2 regions of the Streptomyces sparsogenes subsp. cuspidosporus genome follow, and region 2 is predicted to be linked to the other one. Evidence: riboswitches for the same ligand, from Rfam matches in the RefSeq annotation. Region 2 holds a riboswitch; the other holds the start of a gene.

Evidence for each region. Region 2 has a riboswitch for cyclic di-AMP ahead of ABFY07_RS14070 (M23 family metallopeptidase). Riboswitches for the same ligand answer to the same signal wherever they lie in the genome.
Region 1: it holds a riboswitch for cyclic di-AMP, as region 2 does, so the genes downstream of both, ABFY07_RS35550 (transglycosylase family protein) here and ABFY07_RS14070 (M23 family metallopeptidase) in region 2, are expected to answer to the same signal.

Annotation. Positions count from the first base shown of each region.
Region 1 covers NZ_BAAASD010000046.1:12,658-19,846, forward strand. The annotation lists gene ABFY07_RS35540 (cytochrome P450 family protein) at 557-1,852, shown strand; gene ABFY07_RS35545 (transglycosylase family protein) at 2,044-3,024, shown strand; cyclic di-AMP (ydaO/yuaA leader) riboswitch at 3,286-3,454, shown strand; gene ABFY07_RS35550 (transglycosylase family protein) at 3,456-4,145, shown strand; gene eno (phosphopyruvate hydratase) at 4,402-5,697, shown strand; gene ABFY07_RS35560 (FtsB family cell division protein) at 5,803-6,288, shown strand; gene ABFY07_RS35565 (DUF501 domain-containing protein) at 6,348-6,908, shown strand; gene ABFY07_RS35570 (Ppx/GppA phosphatase family protein) at 6,905-7,189, shown strand, end outside.
Region 2 covers NZ_BAAASD010000009.1:102,275-109,463, forward strand. The annotation lists gene ABFY07_RS14060 (M16 family metallopeptidase) at 1-1,046, shown strand, start outside; gene ABFY07_RS14065 (M16 family metallopeptidase) at 1,043-2,449, shown strand; cyclic di-AMP (ydaO/yuaA leader) riboswitch at 2,681-2,878, shown strand; gene ABFY07_RS14070 (M23 family metallopeptidase) at 2,893-3,717, shown strand; gene ABFY07_RS14075 (GntR family transcriptional regulator) at 3,995-4,705, shown strand; gene ABFY07_RS14080 (HPr family phosphocarrier protein) at 4,937-5,218, opposite strand; gene ABFY07_RS14085 (bifunctional acetate--CoA ligase family protein/GNAT family N-acetyltransferase) at 5,419-7,189, shown strand, end outside.

The DNA.
Region 1 (7,189 bases), on a different contig from region 2:
GGTGCGTTCCGGATTGTCATCGGGGCGGCGGCGAGTCAGCGCCCGGACGGCGCCCGCTCGGTCCGAGGGCATCGCACTCGTCTCCACGGCGCCAGCGCGGGGGCGTCGGTCTGCCGGATCGGCTCCAGATGCCCGACTGGCGGCATAATGCTCCTCAGAGTGATGACCCTTTTCGGCTTTTTGCCGGATCGCCGCGTGTCTACGCGCCCATGGCTCGCCTGGCAAGCGCGGTGATCGTATCACCAGGGTCAGGGGCCCCCGTGCATGTGCCTGTGTCCCATTCGGGGGCCTGACGCCGATTCAGCCACATGTTCTCTCCCGCCTGTTCGGCGGCACGGACGAGTGCGGCAGCGCATCGCGGGGGCGTGCGCGGCCGGGCCCCGTGCGCTCCCGCGGTGGCGGTCTGATATCGGTCAATTACTCGGTGCTGAGCACGCGTGACCCGGTATTCGCACACACATGTGAAATCGGCCCGGTTTTTATGCGCTTTTTTCCAGGGAATCCCGGAGGAATACGGGCGGACGGACTGTCCCGCTTCGGCCGGTATCGTCGGGGGGTGTCAGACCAGCCCCGCCCCGCCTGCTCGCCCACGCTTTTCAGCTGGGAGTTCGCCGCCGATCCGTATCCCGCGTACGCCTGGCTGCGGGAGCACGAACCCGTCCACCGCACGACGTTGCCCAGCGGTGTCGAGGCCTGGCTGGTGACCCGGTACGCGGATGCCCGGGCCGCGCTCGCCGACCCCCGGCTGTCGAAGAATCCGGCCCACCACAGCGAGGCCGCGCACGCCAAGGGCAAGGTGGGCATCCCGGGCGAGCACAGCGCGGACCTGGTGACGCATCTGCTGAACATCGACCCGCCCGACCACACCCGGCTGCGGCGGCTGGTGTCCAAGGCGTTCACCCCGCGCCGCGTGGCCGCGTTCGCGCCGCGCGTCCAGGAGTTGACCGACCGCCTCATCGACGGCTTCGGCTCCCGGGGGCAGGCCGACCTGATCCACGAGTTCGCCTTTCCGCTGCCCATCTACGCCATCTGCGACCTGCTCGGCGTACCGCGCGAGGACCAGGACGACTTCCGCGACTGGGCCGGGATGATGATCCGTCACGGCGGCGGTCCGCGCGGCGGGGTGGCCCGAGCGGTGAAGCGGATCCGCGCCTATCTCGCCGACCTCATCCACCGCAAGCGCGAGTCGCTGGGGCGGGGGGACGGCGAGCAGTCCGTCGATCTGATCTCCGGGCTGATCCGCGCCAGCGACCACGGCGAGCACCTCACCGAGAACGAGGCCGCCGCGATGGCCTTCATCCTCTTGTTCGCCGGCTTCGAGACCACCGTCAATCTGATCGGCAACGGCGTCTACGCGCTGCTGCGCGACCCGGTCCAGTGCGACCGGCTGCGGCGGGCCCTCAAAGAAGGGGACGAGGGGCTGCTGGCGACCGGCGTCGAGGAACTGCTCCGCTACGACGGTCCGGTGGAGATCGCCACCTGGCGGTTCGCCACCGAACCCGTGGTGATCGGCGGGCAGCGCGTCGCCGTGGGCGACCCGGTGCTGGTGGTGCTGGCCGCGGCCGACCGCGACCCCGAGCGCTTCGAGGCGCCCGATGTGCTCGACCTCTCCCGCGCCGACAACCAGCACCTCGGCTACGGCCACGGCATCCATTACTGTCTGGGCGCGCCGCTGGCCCGCCTCGAGGCCCGGACCGCCCTCGGCACCCTGCTGCGGCGCCTGCCGGATCTGCGGCTCGCGGTGGAGCCGCAGGAGGTGCGCCGGCGCGGCGGCCTGATCATGCGCGGGCTGCGTGAGCTGCCCGTGACCTGGGATCCGAGCACCGCGACGGGCGGCGGGACGGGGTCCTGACAACGCCCGGAAATCGGGACGGAAGTGACATGACCTCAGGCGTGTGACCGCCGCGTGACCTGGGATACATCTGCTTGTGATGATCGTGTGACGTCGCTATGTTCGACCGACGACTCAGTCGCCACACGAGAGGCAAACGCATGCGCTCCGGGAACGGTCGACACCGCCGCCCCCGTCAGGCTCCGGCAATCGTGGTCGCGGCGGGGGTGACCGGCGCCGGCATCGCCATGCCGCTCTTCGGCGCCGTCGGCGCCCAGGCCGCGGAGGTCCAGACGTGGGACCGCGTGGCCGAGTGCGAGAGCGGCGGGATGTGGAGCGCCAACGAAGGCAACGGCTTCTACGGCGGTCTGCAGATCACCTTGGACATGTGGAAGAAGTACGGCGGTCAGCGGTACGCCCCGCGCCCCGACCTCGCCAGCCGCTCCCAGCAGATAGCCGTCGCCCAGGCGATCCTGGCCGACCGCGGCCCCGACGCCTGGCCGAGCTGCGCGCTGAGCGCCGGGCTCGCCGACCTCGGCGACGCGCTCGAGGTGACCCCCGGCTCCACCGGGACGCCCGAGCCGAAGGAGTCGACGGGTACCGACGACCCCACTACGGGCGAATCGTCCGATAGTTCCGGCCGATCCGATAAGGCCGGTACGCCGGACACCTCGGGAGAATCCGATACGTCCGACAAAGCCGGAGCGTCGGATTCTGCCCCGTCCGACGACGAGTCCGACGACGAGTCCGGCGGCTCGTCGGCCGGCACCTCCGGCGGCTCCTCCGCCGGCACCTCCGGCGACTCCTCCGCCGGTTCGGGCGGCACGTCGCACCAGACGCCGCCCCCGGACCGCGACGCGCCGGGCGCGGACGAGGACTCCTCCTCCGCCCCCACCGGTCGCCACCGCGGCGCGCCCGACGCCCGGGAGGGGCAGTCCGGGGACGCGGCGGACCAGGCGCGGCCCTCCGGGCGCCATGCCTCACGCGACGACGCGGACCGCGCGAAGACCCCGCTGCAGCCCCTCGGCCGCGCGGACTACACGGTCCGGACCGGTGACAACCTGTCAGGCATCGCGGACGAACAGAAGGTGGACGGAGGGTGGCCCGAGCTGTATGAGGCCAACGACTCCGTCATCGGGGCCGACCCCGATCTCATTCACCCTGGTCAGCGCCTCGATCTCAGCGTCAGATAGCGGCAGTTCGGGGTGAATTGCCCGATCTGGCGGCGGTGAGACATACATCTCGTCACATCGCCCGGGGTGCGCCGCCTGTCCGATCTTTCCGCACCCGGCCTCACCTGCGTGGATGTGGGCCGACTGGGTGCGGAAGAGGCCGTCTTCGCTGGGATGTCGGGGTTTGAACCTCGCCGGAAGGTGTGTTTAACGTCTTTTCGCTCGCCACCGCGGGCACCGTCGATCGTCACGCCGAGTCCTGCCGGCGGTCGGGGGGAAACAGACGCGTTTGCGCCGAAGGCAGGAGCGGGGGACCCAAGGTAGGTGCCGCGGTGGCCCGGGGACGGGCCGGTGCGGCTAGGGGTGAAGCCGGGTGCGGGGAACCGCGCACGGCCGGGCAACTCACGCCCGAACCCGACAGCTCACCTCGTAGGCGTCGGTGAGGAACGAACATGCGTAACGACAAGGGTAAGCACCGCCGTCCCTCCAAGGTCACCCGCATCGCCGCGCTCGCCGGCGTCGCCGGTGCGGCCGTCGCCGCGCCGATCCTGGGTGCCACCTCCGCCTCCGCCGCGACCACCGCCCAGTGGGACGCGGTCGCGCAGTGCGAGTCCGGCGGCAATTGGTCGATCAACACCGGCAACGGCTTCTACGGCGGCCTCCAGTTCACCAACTCCACCTGGGCCGCCTACGGCGGCACGGCGTTCGCGCCCCGCGCCGACCTGGCCTCCAAGGCCCAGCAGATCCAGATAGCCGAGAAGGTCCTGGCCGGGCAGGGCAAGGGCGCCTGGCCGGTCTGCGGCAAGGGGCTGACCACCGGCGGCACCCCGGCCACCTCTACCACCACGCAGCCCGCGAAGCCGGCCCAGCCCGCCAAGCCGGCCCAGCCCGCCAAGCCCGCCGAGCAGGCCGCGCCGAAGGCGCAGCCCCGCGGCGAGGACGCCCACGCCGGGCGCGGGCAGGCCCGTCACGAGATCAAGAAGGGCGACGGCGAGTACAAGGTGGAGTCCGGCGACACCCTCTCCAAGATCGCCAAGGCGCACCACGTCAAGGGCGGCTGGAAGAAGCTCTTCGAGCTGAACAAGGACGTCGTCGAGGACGCCAACCTCATCTACCCGGGCCAGCGGCTGCACCTCGGCTGACCCTCCCCGCCGGGCATCCGTCGGCCCGGCACCCCCCGATACGGCCCCGGCCGGGCGCGCCGCCCCCCCCACCAGGCGCGCCCCGCCGGGGCTTCACACGTTCGGCCAGCGAGTTCCCTGAAAATACTCACATTCGCCCCGCTATCTGGCTTTTTATGCAATGTCCCGTCTCGGGGGACGGGCGAACGTCGGGCGGGGCCCCCGGGCCCGTTAGGCTCGTGCTGCAGAACCACAGACCCATACGAAGGAGATCCTCGTGCCGTCCATCGACGTCGTCGTAGCTCGCGAGATCCTCGACTCGCGAGGCAACCCCACGGTCGAGGTCGAGGTCGGCCTCGACGACGGCAGCACCGGCCGTGCCGCCGTGCCCTCCGGGGCCTCCACCGGCGCCTTCGAGGCCCTCGAGCTCCGCGACGGCGACAAGAACCGTTACGGGGGCAAGGGCGTCGAGAAGGCCGTCCTCGCCGTCATCGAGCAGATCGGCCCGGAGCTGGTCGGCTATGACGCCACCGAGCAGCGCCTGATCGACCAGGCGATGTTCGACCTGGACGCCACCCCGGACAAGTCCTCGCTCGGCGCCAACGCCATCCTCGGTGTCTCGCTCGCCGTGGCGCACGCCGCGTCCGAGGCCTCCGACCTGCCGCTCTTCCGGTACCTGGGCGGCCCCAACGCCCATCTGCTGCCGGTGCCGATGATGAACATCCTCAACGGCGGCTCGCACGCCGACTCCAACGTGGACATCCAGGAGTTCATGATCGCGCCGATCGGCGCCGAGTCCTTCTCGGAGGCGCTGCGCTGGGGCGCCGAGGTCTACCACACCCTGAAGTCCGTGCTGAAGGAGCGGGGCCTGTCCACCGGCCTCGGCGACGAGGGCGGCTTCGCCCCGAACCTGAACTCCAACCGCGACGCCCTGGACCTGATCGTCGAGGCGATCAAGAAGGCCGGCTACCAGCCGGGCCAGGACATCGCGCTGGCGCTCGACGTCGCCGCCTCCGAGTTCTACAAGGACGGCTCGTACACGTTCGAGGGCCAGACCCGCAGCGCCGCCGAGATGACCGCGTACTACGCCGAGCTGGTCGACGCGTACCCGCTGGTGTCCATCGAGGACCCGCTGAACGAGGAGGACTGGGACGGCTGGAAGACGATCACCGACCAGCTCGGTGACAAGGTCCAGCTGGTCGGCGACGACCTGTTCGTCACCAACCCGGAGCGGCTGGCCCGCGGCATCGAGAGCGGCACCGCCAACGCGCTGCTGGTCAAGGTCAACCAGATCGGCTCGCTGACCGAGACCCTGGACGCGGTCGAGCTCGCCCAGCGCAACGGCTTCAAGTGCATGATGTCGCACCGCTCCGGCGAGACCGAGGACGTCACCATCGCCGACCTGGCCGTCGCCACCAACTGCGGCCAGATCAAGACCGGCGCCCCGGCCCGCTCCGAGCGCGTGGCCAAGTACAACCAGCTGCTGCGCATCGAGGAGATCCTCGACGACGCGGCGGTGTACGCGGGCCGCTCCGCCTTCCCGCGCTTCAAGGGCGCGGTCGCCAAGGGCTGAACCGCCACCGAGCCTGACAGCCACGCCTGACGCACGTCCCCGGCCCCGGTCCCGTACCGTGGCCGGGGACGGCGTACGCAGCGAAGTCACGACCGGGGAGGCGACGTGCCGGCGGATCGGGATCGGTTCTCCACCGCGACCAGGCTCAGGGCGCTGGGCGAGCACGCCGCCGCCCGCGTCTACCGCGCCCGCGTGCGGCGCCGCCGCAACCGGCTCACCGGCCGGGCCGCGCTGCTCGCGCTGGTCGTCTGCTCGCTGGTGGTGGCCCTCGCCTACCCCATGCGGCAGTACATCTCGCAGCGCTCGGACATCTCCGACCAGCGGCGCCAGGCGCAGAAGGAGCGCGAGGACGTCAAGAAGCTGCGCGAGGAGAAGGCCCGGCTCCAGGACCCCGCCTACATCGAGCAGCAGGCCCGCGAGCGGCTGCACTTCACGCGGCCGGGGGAGACCGGCTACAGCGTGGTCGACGGCGGCGGCGAGGCCGAGCGCTCCTCCGACCAGGGCGCGGCCGGCCGTCCCTGGTACAGCAACCTGTGGGACAGCGTCGACGCCGCGGACGCCGCGGACGGCGGGGCCCGCGCGAAGCGCTGACCGAAGCAACCGGCCGCCCGGGGCGGCCGACCGAACCGATCGAAGAGAACTTCCCACCGATGGATACGCCCCCTCCGCAGACGGAGCCCACCGCGCCCACCGACGCGGACATCGCCGCCGTCAAGGAGCAGCTGAACCGCCTGCCGCGTGGTCTGCGCGCCGTCGCGCACCGCTGCCCCTGCGGCAACCCGGACGTCGTCGAGACCGCCCCGCGGCTCGAGGACGGCTCGCCCTTCCCGACCCTCTACTACCTGACCTGCCCGCGCGCCGCCTCCGCGATCGGCACGCTGGAGGCCGAGGGCGTGATGAAGGAGATGACGGCCCGGCTGGCCACCGACCCCGAGCTGGCCGACGCCTACCGGGCGGCCCACGAGGACTACCTCGCGCGCCGCGACGCTATCGAGGTGCTGGAGGGGTTCCCCAGCGCGGGCGGGATGCCGGACCGGGTCAAGTGCCTGCACGTCCTCGTCGCCCACTCCCTCGCCGCGGGCCCCGGGGTCAACCCGCTCGGCGACGAGGCCCTCGCCATGCTGCCGAAGTGGTGGGCGAAGGGGCCGTGCGCGACCCCGTGCGGCGGCCGGGCGGCGGGCGACCGGGAGAGCGCGGGGGAGGGCGCATGAGCCGCGTCGCGGCCGTGGACTGCGGCACCAACTCGATCCGGCTGCTGGTGGCCGACGCCGACCCGGCGACCGGCCGGATCGGCGAGCTCGACCGCCGGATGCGCATCGTCCGGCTCGGCCAGGGCGTGGACCGCACCGGGCGGCTGGCCCCCGAGGCCCTGGAGCGCACCTTCGCGGCCTGCCGGGAGTACGCGGAGGTGATCGGCGGGCTCGGCGTCGAGCGGGTCCGCTTCGTCGCCACCTCCGCCTCCCGCGACGCGGAGAACCGCGAGGAGTTCGCG
Region 2 (7,189 bases):
CCGCCCACCAGGTGGAGCTGGCGCTGTGGCTCGAGGCGGACCGCATGGGGTCGCTGCTGACCGCGCTGGACGAGGAGAGCCTGGAGAACCAGCGGGACGTCGTCAAGAACGAGCGCCGCCAGCGCTACGACAACGTGCCGTACGGCACCGCCTTCGAGCGCCTGGTCGCCATGGCCTACCCAGAGGGCCACCCGTACCACCACACCCCGATCGGCTCCATGGCCGACCTGGACGCGGCCTCCCTGGAGGACGCGCGCGAGTTCTTCCGCACCTACTACGCGCCGAACAACGCGGTGCTGGCGGTCGTGGGCGACATCGACCCCGAGCAGACCCTGGCCTGGATCGAGAAGTACTTCGGCACCATCCCCTCCCACGACGGCAAGCGCCCGCCGCGCGACGGCACCCTGCCGGACGTGATCGGCGGGCAGCTGCGCGAGGTCGTGGAGGAGGAGGTCCCGGCCCGCGCCCTGATGGCCGCCTACCGGCTGCCGCACGACGGCACCCGCGAGGCCGACGCCGCCGACCTGGCGCTGACCGTCCTGGGCGGCGGCGAGTCCTCCCGGCTGCACAACCGCCTGGTGCGCCGCGACCGTACGGCGGTGGCCGCGGGCTTCGGTCTGCTGCGGCTGGCGGGCGCCCCCTCGCTCGGCTGGCTGGACGTGAAGACCTCCGCCGGCGTCGAGGTGCCCGACATCGAGGCCGCCGTCGACGAGGAGCTGGCCCGGTTCGCCGAGGAGGGGCCGACGCCCGAGGAGATGGAGCGCGCCCAGGCCCAGCTGGAGCGCGAGTGGCTGGACCGGCTGGCCACGGTCGGCGGCCGCGCCGACGAGCTGTGCCGTTACGCGGTGCTGTTCGGCGACCCGCAGCTGGCGCTGACCGCCGTGGAGCGGGTCCTCCAGGTGACGGCCGAGGAGGTGCGGGCCGTGGCCCAGGCCAGGCTGCGCCCCGACAACCGCGCGGTGCTGGTCTACGAACCGGTCCAGGGCGCCCAGCAGGCCGACGACACCGCCGAGGACAACGACGCAGAAGGGGAGTCGGCCCAGTGAGCGACGCCGTCACCACCACCATGACCTTCCACCCGCAGCCGCGGCCGGGCGCCGCCAAGCCGTGGGCGTTCCCGGCCCCCGAGCGCGCCGAGCTGTCCAACGGGCTGACCGTGCTGCGCTGCCACCGCCCCGGCCAGCAGGTCGTCGCCGTGGAGATCAACCTGGCCGCCCCGCTGGAGGCCGAGCCGGCCGGGCTCGACGGCATCGCCACGATCATGGCCCGCGCCCTGTCCGAGGGCACCGACAAGCACACCGCCGAGGAGTTCGCGGCCGAGCTGGAGCGCTGCGGTGCCACCTTGGACGCCCACGCGGACCACCCCGGCGTCCGGGTGTCGCTGGAGGTCCCCGTCTCCCGGCTGCCCAAGGCGCTCGGCCTGCTGGCCGACGCGCTGCGCGCGCCCGCCTTCCCCGAGGGCGAGGTCGAGCGGCTGGTGCGCAACCGCCTGGACGAGATCCCGCACGAGCTGGCCAACCCCGCCCGGCGCGCCTCGATGGCGCTGTCGAAGGAGCTCTTCCCGGCCGAGGCCCGGATGTCCCGGCCGCGCCAGGGCACCCAGGAGACCGTCGAGGGCATCGACGCCGCGGCCGTGCGGGCCTTCTACGAGGCGCATGTCCGCCCCTCCACCACGACCGCCGTGGTGGTCGGCGACCTGACCGGCGTCGACCTCGACAAGGCGCTGGCCGAGACCCTCGGCACCTGGACCGGGGGCGCCGCCGAGCCGCGCCCGATGGCGCCGATCACCGCCGACGACACCGGCCGGGTGGTCATCGTGGACCGGCCGGGCGCGGTGCAGACGCAGCTGCTCATCGGGCGGATCGGCGCCGACCGGCACGACCGGGTCTGGCCCGCCCAGGTGCTGGGCACCTACTGCCTGGGCGGCACCCTCACCTCCCGGCTCGACCGGGTGCTGCGCGAGGAGAAGGGCTACACCTACGGCGTGCGGGCCTTCGGCCAGGTGCTGCGCTCGACGGCCCCGGACGCCTCCGGAGGAGCCACGGGCGCGGCGATGCTGGCCATCAGCGGCTCGGTGGCCACCGAGGTCACCGGCCCGGCCCTGGAGGACCTGTGGAAGGTGCTGGGCACGCTGAAGGAGGAGGGCCTCACTGACGCCGAGCGCGACGTCGCCGTGCAGAACCTCGTCGGGGTGGCCCCGCTGAAGTACGAGACGGCGGCCGCCGTCGCGGGCACCCTCGCCGACCAGGTCGAGCAGCACCTGCCGGATGACTTCCAGGCGCAGCTGTACACCCGTCTCGCGGAGACCGGCACGGTGGAGGCGACCGCCGCGGTGGTGAGCGCCTTCCCGCCCGACCGGCTGGTCACGGTGCTCGTCGGCGACGCCTCGAAGATCGAGGAGCCGGTCAAGACGCTGGGCATCGGCGAGGTGCGCGTCATCCAGGGCTGATCCGTCGGGAGGGCCGCGCGAGCGGGCCGAACAGACCGTGAGAAAAGGGACCCTGGCGCCGTTTCAGGCGCCGGGGTCCTCCTGTTTGCCCGCTTTATAGCAGAGGTCGCCCGTCTGGTCGGGCGTGTCTGTGGGGAAACCAACAAAAGAGTGGAACCGTTTGGCGATCGAAAGTGGTGCCGTTTAGCGTCAGTGCGGTTGTCCGCCCGAGCCACGCCGCACCCGCGGCACGGGCAACCATCGCCGAGTCCCCGTACGGCGCGAGCCAGGGGAGCCGGGGAACCAGCCTCGCCCGGCGCCGTCCGCGGCGTCCGAGGGGCGATTCCCAGGGGTGAATCGGGTGACCTCCCCGCGAGGGACGAGGGGCCCGTAGGAGACCTTCCTGCTCCGAACCCGACAGCTAACCCGGTAGGCGAGAAGGAAGGAAAGGAGTGCGCCACACGATGGCGTTCACCCGTGCCACCGGGAAGCACCGCCGACCCAGTCGCGCCCCCCGCGCCGTCCGCTCCGGCGCGAACCTCGCGGGCATAGCCACCCTTGCCGCCACCGGCGTGGTGGCCGGTCTCGCCGCCCCGGCCCTCGCCGCGACGGACGACGGCCTCACCGCCGAGGACACCGGGCTGCGCCAGGCCGTCGCCATCGGCGGTGAACTCGCCGACCAGGTCGCGGCCCAGGCACAGACCCAGCAGAGCGCCGCCGACGAGGCCGCCGCCAAGGCGGCCGCGCAGGCCCAGGCTCGCAAGGAGGCCGCGAGGCAGGCGGCCGAGGCCAAGCGGAAGGCCGAGGCGGCCGCGAAGAAGGCCAAGCAGGAGCGCGAGGCCAAGGAGCGGGCCGCGCGCGAGGCCGAGCGCAAGCGGCTGAACACGTTCGTGCTGCCGGTCACCGGCTCGTACGTCTCCACCAGCTACCAGTCCTCCAGCGGCCTGTGGTCCTCCGGCAGCCACACCGGGGTGGACTTCCACGCCGCGACCGGGACCCCGGTGCACTCCGTGGGCTCCGGCACCGTCGTCGAGGCCGGCTGGGGCGGCGCGTACGGCAACAACGTCGTGATCAAGATGAACGACGGCACCTACACCCAGTACGGCCACCTGTCGTCCATCGGCGTCTCCGTGGGCCAGACCGTCACCCCCGGCCAGCAGATCGGGCTGTCCGGCGACACGGGCAATGTGACCGGGCCGCATCTGCACTTCGAGGCCCGCACCAGCCCCGACTACGGCTCGGACATCGACCCCGTCGCCTACCTGCGCTCGCACGGCGTCAACATCTGACAGGCGCGCCATCCGCCAGGCGCAGGCCCACCGACGCCACGAAGGCCCCCGGTCCAGCGGACCGGGGGCCTTCGGCATACCCGCCCGCCCTGGCCAAAAAATTTCCATGAAATCCTCCCGCCGGTCGGAAAACGAAGCCGCTTCGAATAGAGTCGCTGAATACGCGTCAATCGGCTGCGTTTCGCGGAGATTAAGGCGGAGGTTCGACGATGCGGGACCGGAAGTGAACGGCGATACGACCGCGATCCAGGGAGGTCGCCGAATTTCGGCGCACGCGGTGTGTACGGCGATCCGCGACGACATCGTCTCCGGCACCTTCGCGCCGGGCAGCCGGCTGATCGAGGACCTCCTCGCCCGGCGCTACGGCGTCTCCCGGGTGCCCGTGCGCGAGGCGCTGCGCACGCTGGAGTCGGAGGGCTTCGTGACCACCCGCAGGCACGCGGGCGCGTGTGTCGCGCAGCCGTCCGAGCGGGAGGCCGCCGACCTGCTGGACATCCGCGCGCTGCTGGAGCCGCTGGGCGCCGCGCGGGCGGCCCAGCGCCGCACCGAGGCGCATCTGAAGGTGCTGCGCGGCCTGGTCCGGCTCGGCCAGGAGCGGGCCCGGCACGGCCAGTTGGGCGAGCTGCGGGCGCTGAGCGACTGGTTCCACGAGACGCTGGCCCAGGCCTCCGGCACCCCGAGCCTGGCCGGGCTGCTGGTACAGCTGCGGCGCAAGATCGCCTGGGTGTACACGGTGGAACCGGCCCGCCGGGCCGCGCCGCCCGCCCCGGGGGGCGCCCCGCGCCCCGACTTCTCGTCCCGGGCCGTCGAGTCCTGGGGCGAGCACGGCGCGCTGGTGGACGCCGTGGCGCGCGGCGACGCCGACCGCGCGCGGGCGCTCGCCGCGGCGCACGCCGAGCGCTCGATGTCGGAATACCGGCTGCGCCGCCCCGCCCCCGGTGTGAGGACTTCGAAACCTCCCGTCAACACGACGGGCCTCCGGAATTAACAGCGGCCCCCTATAAAAATGATGGGGATTACCGCCCCGCATTGTCGGCCTGTATCGCCGGCCTGTATCGCTGCCCCGCATTGCCGTCCCGTGTCACCGTCCCGCATTGGTGCCCTGAATTTCTGCCCCGCTCCGGCGGGCGGCGGAAAGCATGAAAAACGCGGCCGCGGCCACCCGGGACGGGTCACCGCGGCCGCGCCGCGCGGAGATGGCGAGGAAACGCGCCTTCGCTCAGACGGTCTCCGGAAGCTCCTCCAGCCCCTCCGCGACCAGCTTGGCCAGGCGGTCGAGCGCGACCTCGGCGTCCTCGGCCTCGGAGGCGAGGACGACCTCCTCGCCGCCCTGGGCGCCCAGGCCGAGCACCGCGAGCATGGAGGCGGCGTTCACCGGGGCGCCGCCGGCCTTGGCGATCGTGATGGGGACGCCGGCGGCGGTGGCCGCCCGGACGAAGATCGACGCGGGGCGGGCGTGCAGCCCCTCGGCCCAGCCGATGTTGACGCGGCGCTCAGCCATGGTGTTGCCCTTCAGGTGCGGGGTTGCTGTTGTCTAGACCAATATCACACGAGTGTCGTTGTCTTATTATGCCCGAACGGTGCCCGAGTGAGTCCGGGCGTGCCCGTACGGGCCCGATACGGACCTTCCCCCGACACCTCCTCCCCACGCAAGGGCGTCCACCATTCGGACCCCCGTCCGACGGCCGTAGGCTGGCCCTCATGCGGCTCCCGTCCGACACCCACGCCTACCCGGCCCACTGGGAGGCCGACGTGGTCCTCCGCGACGGCGGCACCGCCCAGATCCGCCCCATCACCCCCGCCGACGCGGGGCGCCTGGTCAGCTTCTACGAGCGGGTCTCCGACGAGTCCAAGTACTACCGCTTCTTCGCGCCCTACCCCCGGCTCTCCGACCGCGACGTCCACCGCTTCACGCACCACGACTACGTCGACCGGGTGGGCCTGGCCGCGACGATCGGGGACGAGTTCATCGCCACCGTCCGCTACGACCGGATCGACGGCGGGGGACTGCCCGCCACGGGCCCGGCCGACGAGGCCGAGGTCGCCTTCCTCGTCCAGGATGCTCACCAGGGGCGCGGCGTGGCCTCCGCCCTGCTCGAACACATCGCCGCCGTGGCCCGCGAGCGCGGGATCCGCCGCTTCGCCGCCGAGGTGCTGCCCGCCAACACCAAGATGATCAAGGTGTTCACGGACGCGGGCTACACCCAGAAGCGCAGCTTCGAGGACGGCGTGGTCCGCCTGGAGTTCGACCTCGAACCCACCGACCGCTCGCTGGCCGTCATGCGCGCCCGCGAGCAGCGCGCCGAGGCCCGCTCCGTACACAGGCTGCTCGCCCCGGGCTCGGTCGCCGTCATCGGCGCCGGCCGCGCCCCCGGCGGCGTCGGCCGCGCGGTGCTGCGCAACCTCCTCGACGACGGCTTCGCCGGGCCCCTGTACGCCGTCAACCGGGCCTTCCCGCAGGGCCAGGAGCGGCTGGACCCCGAGGGCGTCCCCGCCCACCGCTCGATCCGCGAGATCGACGGCCCGGTCGACCTCGCCGTCGTCGCCGTCCCTGCCGACCAGGTGCCCTCCGTGGTCGCGGACTGCGGCGAGCACGGCGTCCAGGGCCTCGTCGTGGTCTCCGCCGGCTACGCCGAGAGCGGGCCCGAGGGCCGCGACCGGCAGCGCGAGCTGGTCCGCCAGGCGCGCACCCACGGCATGCGGGTCATCGGCCCCAACGCCTTCGGCATCATCAACACCGCCGACGGCGTGCGGCTGAACGCCTCCCTCTCACCACGGCTGCCCGCCCCCGGCCGGCTCGGCCTGTTCACCCAGTCCGGGGCGATAGGCATCGCGCTGCTGTCCGGTCTCGACCGGCGCGGGGCGGGCATCGCGGGCGTCTCCACCTTCATCTCCGCCGGCAACCGCGCCGACCTCTCCGGCAACGACCTCCTCCAGTACTGGTACGACGACCCGCGGACGGACGTCGCCCTGATGTACCTCGAGTCCATCGGCAACCCCCGCAAGTTCACCCGGCTCGCCAAGCGCACCGCCCAGGTCAAGCCGGTCGTGGTCGTCAAGGGCGCCCGGCACAGCGGCAGCGCCCCCACCGGCCACGCCGTCCCCGCGACCGGCATTCCGGACGCCACCGTCTCCGCCCTGCTGCGGCAGGCCGGCGTCATCCGCGTCGGCACGATCACCGAACTGGTCGACGTCGGGCTGCTGCTGTCCTCCCAGCCGCTCCCCGAGGGCCCGCGCGTCGCCATCCTGGGCAACTCCGACTCCCTGGGGCTGCTCACCTACGACGCCTGTCTCACCGACGGGCTGCGCCCGCTGCCGCCACGCGACCTGACCACCGCCGCCACCCCCGACGACTTCCGGCACGCCCTCGCCCAGGTGCTCACCGACGACGCGTGCGACGCCGTGGTCGTCACCGCCATCCCCTGGGTCGGCGACGCCGCGGCGGCCGAGCTGGCCGGGGCCGTGCGCGGGG